Regions from separate parts of the Billgrantia sulfidoxydans genome, predicted to be linked through region 1. Evidence: riboswitches for the same ligand, from Rfam matches in the RefSeq annotation. Region 1 holds a riboswitch; the other holds the start of a gene.
What was found. A riboswitch is a leader RNA that binds a small molecule or an ion and turns the genes downstream of it on or off. The one in region 1 is predicted to bind thiamine pyrophosphate.

Region 1 (5,994 bases):
GCCGCCTGGGGGATGACGTCGAAACCCACGAACATGAAAGGCACCATGATGATCACCAGCATGATGCCCCCCAGGACCCCCTGCTCGACGGAGAACAGCGGCTCCATGGTCGTTGTGCTGCCCTGGAACAGCGCGCCGGTGATGAACAGGATGCCCACCACCAGGATCAGCAGGGTCACCAGCTTCTGCAGCAGTGCCGCGGTGCGGATGCCCACGTAGTTCACCCACATCATCAGCACCGAGCCGGCCACCCCGACGGCCACCCAGGTCGCCTTCACCTCCCAGCCGGCGATAGTCCACAGGTGCCCCACGGCGTAGTCGGGGAACAAGTGCTCGACGACGGTGGGCAACGCCACGGCCTCGAAGGCCACCACGCTGACGTAGCCCAGGGTGATCGCCCAGGTGCACAGGAAGGAGGCGAAGTGCCCCAGCGCCCGGTAGCTGTAGACATGCTCGCCGCCCACCTGGGGCATGGCGGAGGCGAGCTCGGCGTAGGTGAGGCCCACCAGCACGATGATCAGCCCGCCGACCAGAAAGGCCGTGATCGCGCCCAGGCTTCCGGCCGACTGGATCCAACTGCCGGTCAGCACGATCCACCCCCAGCCGATCATGGCGCCGAAGGCCAGCGCCAGCACATCCTTGCGGGCCAGCACTCGAGCCAGCTGCCCCGCCGCTTTTCCGTTTTCCTGGGTCATGTCGTCCTCGCGATTGTCGTTGTTGACGTCGAATATACTTTCCGCTTGTGCTTAAAATAATCAACAACAGATTCGCAAGTCACGGCATCGATATCAAGCTAGACCTTTGCCTCGCGACCTTCACGCCCCGCGACGCAACCGCCGGGGAGCGCTCCTGCGACCGGCTCACAGCGGGCGGGCGCGTTCGTGGGGCGCCGCGCTCGCCACGGCCAGGCTGACCAGGGTCGAGGCCGCCAGCGCACCGAGGAACGGCGGCAGCGTGGGAATGCTGCCCGGAAAGCTCGCCGCCAGCACGCCGGCCGCCAGGCTGCCCTGGGCGACCCAGCCCGGCAGGATGGCGCCGAGCAGGCCCGCCATGCCTCCCGCCATCGCGGCCAGCGGGGTCATGCGCCGCCACAGACCGAGCAGCACCGGCACCACGATGGCGGCGCACAGCAGATCGGCAATCAGGAACAGGCGCAGCACCGAGAGCCCCTGCAGCGCCACGATCACCACCGGCACCATCAGCGCCACGCTGACCAGCCGCGCCGCCCCGATGGAGAGCCCACGCCTGCCGGACCCCGCCACCACCAGCGAGGCAATGCCGTTCTGCAGGGTATCAACGCTGGAAGCGACCAGCGTGACCGCCAAGACCAGCGCCGGCAGCGCCAGCCAGCCCGGCGCCTCGCCGAGCAGCGCGAAGAACGGCATCGGCGGCTCACCGAGCGTCAGGCCACTCATCGCCGCGAGCATGCCGAGCCCGCCCACCAGCGCGACCACCGCCACGGTAGTCGCGCCGCCCAGCCAGGCGCCGCGATGCAGCGCACGCTCGTCGCGGGCGGCCCAGACCCGCTGCCAGTATCCCTGGTGGAAGAGATTGGCGGCGGTGACCGCGATGACCAGGGTCAGCGCCACGCCCAGTGCGCCGTCGACGGGAATCGACGGCAGCGCTGCCCCGACGGGCATCTCGGGCAGACGCACGAGGGCGACGCCGCCCACGATGAGCAGCAGGGCGATCAGCAGCCACGCTTGCCAGCGATCGGTGGCCAGGCTCGCCCGCAGGCCGCCGATGGCAGTGTAGAGCAGCGTGGTCGCGGCCACGCCGATCACCACCAGTGCCGGCGGTACTTCCGACAGCAGCGCCGTAATCGCACCGATAGCGGTCAGCTCGGCGGCCAGGAAGCAGGCCATGTAGAGCACCGAGACCAGCGCCACCCAGCGCCGCACGCCGGTGCCGTAGCAGGCTTCGGCGAACTCGCCGATGCTGCGCCCCTCAGGCAGCTGGCGCCGGATCGCCGGGCCGTAGAGCCCCAGCACGATGAACGGCAGCGCCGAACCGATGGCATAACCCGCCAGCGCCACCGGGCCGACGAAGGCGCCGATCTCCGGCGGCGCGAAGAGGATCCACGCGCCCATGCCCGAGGCCAGGAACGACAGCCCCAAGGTAGCGGCGGACTGAGAGTTGCGGGCGGTGACGTAGTCGTCGAGAGGGCCGTCGGCCCGGCGGGCATGCAGGCCCAGGAAGGCAAAGCACAGCAGCGCCGCGCCGAGCACGGCTGACGTCAGGTAGAACATGTCGCACTTCCTCCGCCGGTATGAACCGGATCAGGTTCCAGGGTCAGCGCCTGGCGCTCTCTCAGCCTCGCCGTAGCGAGACTCCCCTGGCGACAGTGAAGGTATGGGTCATCACGAGACTCAAGCCGGCCCTACACGAGCCGATATGACCTCGAGCCTCTGGAAATGATATAACAATGAAAAAACCAGAACACTCCTCCCTCGCAGGGAACCGCCATGTTTAGCGAAGCCAAGGAACACGCCCCCGGGCACCTTCACCACCTCTTTGCCGACCCCTACTCCGCCTTCGACAACCTGGCCGTCGAGCGCCAGCTGCACCTGCGAGTCGCCCTGCAGGCACTGGTCGGCGAGCCGCTGGCCAATGGCCGACTGACGCTGCGGGTCATTCATGGCTGGGAGAACGGCGGCTTCGAGCCCGCCGACCTGGCCCACGCCGACTACCGCATCGCCTCGCTCGACGACCTGGCGCGGATCAGCAGCGACCACCAGCGGGCCATCGACGGCGCTGCCCCGCTGCCTCGCGACGACGCCTCGCTGCTCGCCGCACCGCTGGCCGACGCCATCGCCGCCGCCGAGGCCAAGGGACAGGCCCTCGACGAGGAGACGCGCACCATCCCGGCGCGCTGGCCCGCCTTCGACCAAGGGCTCACGCTCTACACCTTCTTCAAGGTCTATCACCGCCTCACCTACGGCGAGGACGACAGCTACCGCTCGATCCAGTGCCGCACCGCGGAAGGCCCCCGCGAGATCCACGAATTCCATCTCGAAGAGGGCGAATTCGCCGTGATCCGCCCGGCAGACGACGCTTCCGGCGACAGCGTGCTGGCGCTGCACGTCAGCCAGCTCGAGCCGGTGCGGATGCTGTTGGAAGCGTGCCGCCTCTGAAACGCCACACCCCGCCTTGCGAGGCCGCTACTTCTCCCGCGGCACCCTGCCCATCAGGTAGAACTCCGGGTTCGGCGGCGTGCCGGTGAGGGTGACGAGGCGGTTGGAGAGGCCGAAGAAGGCGGTGATGGCGCCGATGTCCCAGATGTCCTCGTGGGTGAAGCCGACCTCGACGAGGCGGGCCTGCCATTCATCGGTGAGTTCGCCCAACTCCAGGCCGCAGTACAGCGCGAAGTCGAGCATCACCCGGTGGCGCTCGCTGATCGGCGCGGTGCGGTGGTTGATCGCCACCTGGTCGGCCAGCAGCGGGGCCTTGCTGTAGATGCGCACCAGCGCGCCATGAGCCACCACGCAGTAGAGGCAGCGGTTGCGGGCGCTGGTGGCGACCACGATCATCTCCTTCTCCGCCTTGGTCAGGGTGTCGGATTCCCGCTCCATCAGGGCATCGTGGTAGGCGAAAAAGGCGCGGAATTCATCGGGGCGATGCGCCAGCATCAGGAACACGTTTGGCACGAAGCCGGCCTTCTCCTGTACGGCCAGGATGGCCTCGCGGATATCGTCGGGCAGATCTTCGATCGATTCGGGTACGGGGAAGCGGCTGATCGGTGCGGTCATGGTTGAGCCTTCGTTATCCTTGTGGTATCGACAGTTAACGTCAACGTAAAGACATTGTCCATGCGACCTCCGTGCATCCTCGCTTCAAGGCTACTCCAGTACCTCGGCTATGGATCGGGTCACCACCCGGTTACGACTCCGCTCCTTGGCTTCGTACATCGCCAGGTCCGCCTGACGATACAGGGCCATGGCGGAGGGCACCTTGCGACAGTCGCGGCAGCACACCAGGCCAAAGGAGCCGGTCACCACTCCATAGCACGATGTCTCGTGGGGAATTCGAAGCTGCTCCAGGGCCTGGCGGAAGCGCTCCAGCGCATGCTGCCCCGCCTCCAGCGAATCGGCCTCGAGCAGGATGCCGAATTCCTCTCCGCCCAGACGGAACAACCGGTCGCCGGCGCGCTGGAAGTGGTCCTGAAGCATGGTGGCCACCCGCATCAGCACCTCGTCGCCTGCCTGATGGCCGTAGGCGTCGTTGTACCGCTTGAAGTCGTCGATATCCATCACTGCGAACAGCAGCGGCAGACCGCTGCGTCGTCGCTCCTGCAGCTTCTCCTCGACCAGCTCATGGAACTGGCGGCGGTTCAGCAGGCCGGTCAAGGGGTCTGTGCGCGCCAGCGCCGTGAGCCGCTGGTTGGCTCGCTCCAGTTCGTGCGTGCGTTGCTCTACCTCCACTTCCAGCCGCTCGTTGAGGGAGCGCTGCAGCTCGAGCGTGGCGCGCTCGGCGGCGAGCTTCTCGTTCTTGAACTGATTGATCTTCCAAGCCAGCCCCAGCGAGAGCAGCAGAAACTCGATGCCCGAGCCGACCTGGACGGCGTATTCAGTCACGAGGTTGTAGGGCAGCACGCCCGCGACCCGCAGGAAGTACAGCGCGACGCCTACCAGCAGCACGCCCCATGCCACCAGGTAGATCCTGGCAAGGGTATCGCGCTGCAAGCTCCGCCACACCGCCACGCCCAGCAACAGGCAGGAGAGCACGATGGCGGCGGGGATCATCAGGCGAAACAATGGCGCATAATGGCCGAGTAGCGCCGGCAGGGAGCTGAGCAGGCACATGCCGCCCACGACAAAAAGTACGTGGGTCATACGGGGGGCATGCCGGCGCAGGCTCAAGAAACTGTTGCTGAAGACAGCGAGCATGAGAGCGAAGAAGCCGATATTGATCGGCACCAGTTGGTTGTTGAATGTCGGTAGTGTCGGCCACCAGTACTGGAACGCGAAGCCTCGCGCCGTGAACATCAGAATGAAGAAGGACCCGAGGTAAGCCACGTAGAGCAGGAGCGAGCGCTCCCGCGTCGCCACATAGAGCAGCAGGTTGTAGATCAACAGCGCAAGCAGCGCACCGAAGTAGAGGCTGAAGGCCATCAGCTCGCGCTGGGCCTTGGCCAGGAAGCCCGCATCGCTCATCAGGTAGAGGGGCGTGGCGTCATACAGCCCGTCATGTGTGTCGAGCCGCAGGAATATCTGCCGCGACTCACCGGCAGGCACATAGACCGGCAGCACGAAGGTGCGATGGGTAACGGGGCGGGAATCGAAATCCCGACGATTACCTGTCTGCCATTGGCTGACGATCTCACCGTGCTCATCCACCACATAGGCATCGAGGTAGTCGTGCAGGGGCATGGCCAGCTCCAGCAGCCTGCGCACTTCCTTGCTGGAGCCGTTCTCGATTCGCAGCCGCAACCACCACGCCGAGTCGGAGAAGCTGAAGTTGAGAGTCTCCTGCCGCGAGGGCTGCCACGCCAGGGCACCACCCTCGCCCACCAGCTGCTCGATGTCGAGCTCGCGCTCGGCATCCTCGAGCAGCTGGACATGCGGCCCCAGGTTCAGCTCCCCAGTCAGGGCGCCAACCTCGATAGCGGCCTGGGCATTGAGCGGGACGAGGCACAACAAGGCCAGTAGCCATTGGTGAAGCCCGACCACGAATGGAGAAAGGTGCGGCATGCAGCAAAGTACCCTGTCACGGTGACGCCAGTGTCTGGTCTAGATACCACGGCTGTTGGCGACTTGCTGCAAAAAACACTTAGCCATTATAAACGCAAGCGCCCCCGCAACGAGGGCGGGGGCGCTTGATCACCCGGGTCAGGTCAGCTCAGCGATATCGTGCTATTGATACCGCTGGAGACGTTCTCGGGTTCGAACCAGCGCGCGGTGACGGTCTTGGTCTGGGTCCAGAACTGGATCGCCTGCTTGCCGTTGGGGCCCAGGTCACCGAGCTTGGAGCCGCGCGAGCCGGTGAAGCTGAAGT
Region 2 (5,994 bases), 2.1 Mb from region 1:
CTTCGATCTGAGCGGCGACCGCATCGCCCTGCGTCTCGGCGAGCAGCCGCTGAGAGGACGGCTCGACCTGCACCTGCCCATCGCCGAACTCGACGTGACCCGTGGCGTGGTAAATGTCTCGGGTACCCGCCTCGACCTGGAGGCCGCCGCCCCGGGCGAGGTGCAGCCGCTCACCACGACGCTGGCGCTGCCCACCGCTCGCGTTCGCGCGCCACAGGCATGGAGAGCGCTGAACGGCGGTAGCCTGCTCAAGGGCGATCCGTCCTGGTCGGCGGAACTGGCCCTGCACGGTCGCCTTGCCAATCTCGGCGTGCTCGACCCTATCCTGACCGAACTGTTCGACGGGCTCGACCTCGGGCTGGAGGGAGGCGGCCGGCTTTCTGGCACGCTGCACGTGCGCCACGGGCAGCCGCAGGAAGGGAGTCGACTGGAGGTACGTTCCGAAGCGCTCGGCGCTCGCTTCCTCGGCCACCACGCTCGCGGCGAGGGGGAGCTTCTCATCGCTGTGCAAGCCGGCGAGCCCCATCCCGAGGCGAGCGACGACCTCGCCGTCAACGATGTGGACCTCACCCGCTTGAGCGATGCTCGTCGGCTCTTCCAGGCCGATCACCTGGCGCTGACTGCCACGCTTCCGATCACGCAGAGGATCGCTCACTCCCCCACGGCGCGAGTGACTTGGCACGACGCCCGCATCCCCGATGCGAGCGTACTCAACGCCTATCTACCGGAGGGCGTGCCGCTGCAGCTGGACGGCGGCCAGGCCAGCAGCGACGGATCTCTCACACTAGAGGAGGCACGTGGGCGGGGGCGCATCAGCCTGGCGGGCGATGCCATTCATGGTCGTCTGCGGGGAACATCGTTCCGAGGTGCATTGGACGCCACCCTGGCATTGCGCGATCTCGACCCGGCCCGCCAGTTGCTGGACTTCTCCGGCAGCCGGGTGGAAATGATCGCCTCGGCGAACGACGGCGAGACACTGCGCACCCTGCTGGTGGCCCGCCAGGCACGCCTGCGAGGCGGCCTCGACTGGCCCGGGCGCGAAGCACACCGCAGGCCGCTGGCCGGCACGCTGCGGCTGGACGGCCTGCTCGACCGACTCGGTTTCCTCAATGCTCTCCTGCCCGAGGAGCAAGGCCTGTCGGTGCAGGGCAGCGGCAGGTTGCGCGCCGACCTCCATTTTGCCGAGGGGATGCCCTCATCCGGTAGCCGGCTCGAGGCCCACTCCGACCGACTCGCCGCCCGTTTCCTGCACTACGAGGCCTTCGGCGACGGCTCGCTCGAGTTGGAGGTCACCGATCCCGGCGCCACGCTGCATCTCAGCCTGCCCCGCTTCGGCCTGCGCCGCCAGGAGACCGAGGGTGCGCTGATCGAAGGGCGCCTGCTGGAGCTTCGCAGCCGGGCGCGCCACTTCGGGCTGCCCGAGGGCCTTCGCCAACTGAGCACGCACATCGACATGCCCCACGTGGTGGCGCCAGACCTCGCGGCCTTCAACGCCTACCTGCCGGAGGGTGGTGGCATCAGCCTGATCGAAGGCCAAGCACGCCTCGCCGCCCAACTGCACCTGGATGGCATGAGCGCCGCCGGCCACCTGGAACTGCGGGCGCCCCAGGCCCGCCTCGCGCTACATGACCAGATTCTCGAAGGCGAACTGCACCTGGCAACCCGCCTCGCCGATGGCGACCTGGAGACCCTCACCTTCGATATCTCCGGCTCTCGACTGGGCCTCGAGAACGTGCACCTGACCGATGACGGCGGCAACCTCACCCGTGGCTGGTGGGCCCGGCTCGACGTGCCCGAAGGCAACATGCGCTGGGAAACACCGTTGGCCCTCGACGCCCGGCTCGACCTGGCCATGCGCGACAGCGGCTTGCTGGTCCGCCTGCTCGTCGATGCCGCCCGGGAGCGGCGCTGGCTGCGCGAACGCCTGACGCTGGGCGAGGTGCACGGCGAGGCGAGAGTGATGCTGAACGACGATACCGTCCGAGTGGAGAACATCGCCGTGCAGGCCGGCGAGCGTCTGGAGCTGCTGGCCAACCTCGCCCTGCGCGACTCGCATCTGGCTGGCCGCGCCTTTGCCCGCTATGGGCCGCTGCGGCTGGGCATCGAACTGGATGGCGAACGCCGCCGCTGGCAGTTGCGCAACGCCCGGTCGTGGTATGCCGGCGGCCAACCCGCCAGCGAGCTGACGCTGCCCGATAGCGAGACCTGGTTCGAACGCCTGGAGGTGCCGACCGAATGAGCCAAGGGGTACGTATGGCTGGAAAGCGGCCAACGACCTGCTAGACTGGCCACAACGCTTGACGGGGTGCCGGTGGAACCGGCTGAGATCGCCATACGATATTCTGAATCAGAGTGTCGTCACGGCGGGGCCCGTTGAACCTGATCCGGCTCGTACCGGCGTAGGAATCAAGCGGTGACCAGGGCGCCAGTATTCCCTTCTCAGCCCTGTCCCACTCTTCTCCCCTTCGCCCGCACTCCGGATCCTTTCACACCGGAGGCCAGATGGGCTATCGCTTTACCGACCTGACCGACGCCTGCCACGACGACTGGCGCGCCTACATCGAGCACGGCTTCGTGCGCCGGCTGGGCAGCGGCACCCTCGACGAAGGCGCCTTTCGCCACTACCTGCAGCAGGACTACCTGTTCCTGATCCACTTCGCCCGCGCCTACGCCCTGGCCGCCTACAAGAGCCGCACCCTGAGTGATCTGCGCCAGGCCCATGAGGGGCTCAAGGCGATTCTCGACGTGGAGCTCGAGCTCCACGTGGGCTACTGCCGCGAGTGGGGCATCACCGAGGCGGAGCTGGCCGCGCTGCCCGAGGCCAGGGCCACCCTGGCCTATACCCGCTACGTACTCGATACCGGCAACCGTGGCGACCTGCTCGACCTCCACGTGGCGCTGGCCCCCTGCCTGGTGGGCTACGGCGAGATCGCCAACTGGCTGAACGCCCAGCCGGATACCGTGCGCGGCGACGCCAATCCCTATGACGCCTGGATCGCCATGTACGCAAGCGACGACTTCCAGGTCGCCATGCGTGCCGAGCTCGAGTGGCTCGACGCCCGCCTGGCCGACGTCACCCCGGCGCGCTTCGCCGAGCTGGCCGAGGTGTTCCGCGATGCCACCCGGCTCGAGATCGATTTCTGGCAGATGGGGCTCGACCACAGCCTCTGACGCCCCCTGACCGACAACAACCATCAAGGATCCTAACCCATGAGCAAGACCGCCCACTTCCTCGCCGAGACCGCCAAGGTCGACGAAGCCGCCATCCAGCCGCTGCCCGGCTCGCGCAAGGTCTACGTCGAAGGCTCGCGACCCGACATCCGCGTGCCCTTCCGCGAGATCAGCCTGTCGCCGACCAAGACCTCCGGTGCAGACGAGGAGAACCCACCGCTGCTGGTCTACGATACCTCCGGCCCCTACACCGACCCGGCGGCCAGCAATGATTTGCGCCGCGGCCTGCCCGAGCTGCGCCGCGCCTGGATCGAGGAGCGCGGCGACACCGAGTTCCTCGACGGCCCCACCTCCGAGTACGGCAAGCGCCGCGCCAGCGACCCCATGCTCGCCCCGCTGCGCTTCGACCTGACCCGCACGCCCAGGCGCGCCAAAGCGGGGAAGAACGTCACCCAGCTGCACTACGCCCGCCAGGGCATCGTCACGCCGGAGATGGAGTTCATCGCCATTCGCGAGAACCAGCGTCGGCAGGCGTTGGGTACGGCAGAAGTGGAGCGCATCCTCGGCCATCAGCATGCCGGCCAGGGTTTCGGCGCCAGGCTACCCGAAGAGATCACGCCGGAGTTTGTGCGCGCCGAGGTAGCCGCCGGCCGGGCAATCATCCCCTGCAACATCAACCACCCCGAGTCCGAGCCGATGATCATCGGCCGCAACTTTCTGGTGAAGATCAACGGCAACCTGGGCAATTCGGCGGTGACCTCCTCCATCGAGGAGGAAGTCGATAAGATGACCTGGGGCATCCGCTGGGGGGCGGACACCATCATGGACCTCTCCACCGGCCAGAACATCCACGAGACCCGCGAGTGGATCATCCGCAACTCGCCGGTGCCGATCGGCACGGTGCCGATCTACCAGGCCCTGGAGAAGGTCAACGGCGTGGCCGAGAATCTTACCTGGGAGGTGTTCCGCGACACCCTGATCGAGCAGGCCGAGCAGGGCGTGGACTACTTCACCATCCACGCCGGGGTGCTGCTGCGCTACGTGCCGCTGACCGCCAAGCGCGTCACCGGCATCGTCTCCCGTGGCGGCTCGATCATGGCCAAGTGGTGCCTGTTCCACCACCAGGAGAGCTTCCTCTACACCCACTTCGAGGAGATCTGCGAGATCTGCAAGCAGTACGATGTCGCCTTCTCGCTGGGCGACGGCCTGCGCCCGGGCTCGGTGGCCGACGCCAACGACGAGGCGCAGATGGCCGAGCTCAAGACCCTGGGCGAACTGACCCGCATCGCCTGGAAGCACGACGTGCAGGTGATGATCGAGGGCCCCGGCCACGTGCCCATGCACCTGGTCAAGGAGAACATGGACAAGCAGCTGGAGTACTGCGACGAGGCGCCGTTCTACACCCTCGGCCCGCTGGTCACCGACATCGCCCCGGGCTACGATCACATCACCTCCGGCATCGGCGCGGCGATGATCGGCTGGTACGGCTGCGCCATGCTCTGCTACGTGACGCCCAAGGAGCACCTCGGGCTGCCCAACAAGGACGACGTCAAGACCGGCATCATCACCTACAAGATCGCCGCCCATGCCGCCGACCTGGCCAAGGGTCACCCGGCCGCCCAGCGCCGCGACAATGCCCTGTCCAAGGCGCGCTTCGAGTTCCGTTGGGAGGATCAATTCAACCTCGGCCTCGACCCGGATACCGCGCGCGAGTACCACGACGAGACCCTGCCCAAGGACTCCGCCAAGGTCGCCCACTTCTGCTCCATGTGCGGACCCAAGTTCTGCTCCATGAAGATCACCCAGGAGGTGCGCGACTACGCCGCCGAGCACGGCCTCGACGGCGACGCGGACGCGGTGATGAAGGGCATGGAGGAACAGGCGGAGAAGTTCCGCCGGCAAGGTGCGGAACTCTACAAGGAGGTGTGAGCACCGCGACCTTGTCGCAAGACGATCACGCCGGCCAAGCGCCGGCGTGTTTTTTTGTCGCCACAGGCGACAGCATGGAGCGCTCGGATGTAGCCTGTAGAAATATGCAAGGAGAAGTGCGGAGGGAGCGAGCCCATGTCACACCTGCACGTCGCGCTGGTGACCGAGCGCCCCGAGGTAAGCCTCATTCCCATTCTGCAGTTGCGCCCACAGCGGATCGTGCTGATACCCTGCCAATCCCCCCCCCAGGCGACCGAGCGGCTGGCGATCCTGCTGCGTCACGAGCTGCCCCCCGGCACCGCGATCGAGACACACCCCAGACTTCCCGCCGACGAACCCGATCGCTGTGCCCGCTATGCCGACGAACTGGCCGAGACCCTGTATCGCCAGCAGTTCGACACGCCCACCCTCTCGGTGACCCTGGATGCCGGCGGCTGCAGCACGCTCATCGCCCTGCTGTTCCAGCAGGCCATGCGGCGCTGTTCCGCCGACTGGCTATACGTGGACATTCAGGCCGGTGCGCTCTACCGCATGGCCTGTGACGGCCCGGACTCCGCTCCCGAGGTCATGGCCATCGAGCCGGTGCTGGACGTCGACCGTTACCTGCAGGCCAACGGCCGCAAGCGTGTCCGGGCACTCTCCGACAGCGACGACTGGCGCCAGGCCTGCGCCCAGCGCAAGTCTCTCACCCGCTATCTCGCCCACCATGCCGATCGCCTGGCCGTCCTGCTCGGTGAACTGCACGACATGGTCCACGGCGAGGGAGGCGTGCTGGAGAGCGTCAACCGACAATCGGGGGCCCGGCTCCGGCCCGGCGCCGAGCGGCAATGGCTCAAGGCCGCGCCGAACTTTCCCGCCACCGATGCGCTGAAGGCCCTGCATGAGGCCGGCCTG

Region 2: it holds a riboswitch for thiamine pyrophosphate, as region 1 does, so the genes downstream of both, tenA (thiaminase II) here and HNO51_RS16820 (sodium:solute symporter family transporter) in region 1, are expected to answer to the same signal.

What each region holds. Positions count from the first base shown of each region.
Region 1 is NZ_CP053381.1:3,652,300-3,658,293, forward strand. It holds gene HNO51_RS16815 (APC family permease) at 1-695, opposite strand, end outside; gene HNO51_RS16820 (sodium:solute symporter family transporter) at 861-2,249, opposite strand; TPP riboswitch at 2,239-2,347, opposite strand; gene HNO51_RS16825 (hypothetical protein) at 2,466-3,134, shown strand; gene HNO51_RS16830 (peroxidase-related enzyme) at 3,162-3,749, opposite strand; gene HNO51_RS16835 (sensor domain-containing diguanylate cyclase) at 3,840-5,690, opposite strand; gene HNO51_RS16840 (CoA-acylating methylmalonate-semialdehyde dehydrogenase) at 5,834-5,994, opposite strand, start outside.
Region 2 is NZ_CP053381.1:1,274,992-1,280,985, reverse strand. It holds gene HNO51_RS06025 (hypothetical protein) at 1-2,239, shown strand, start outside; TPP riboswitch at 2,292-2,423, shown strand; gene tenA (thiaminase II) at 2,503-3,171, shown strand; gene thiC (phosphomethylpyrimidine synthase ThiC) at 3,211-5,100, shown strand; gene HNO51_RS06010 (PDDEXK family nuclease) at 5,236-5,994, shown strand, end outside.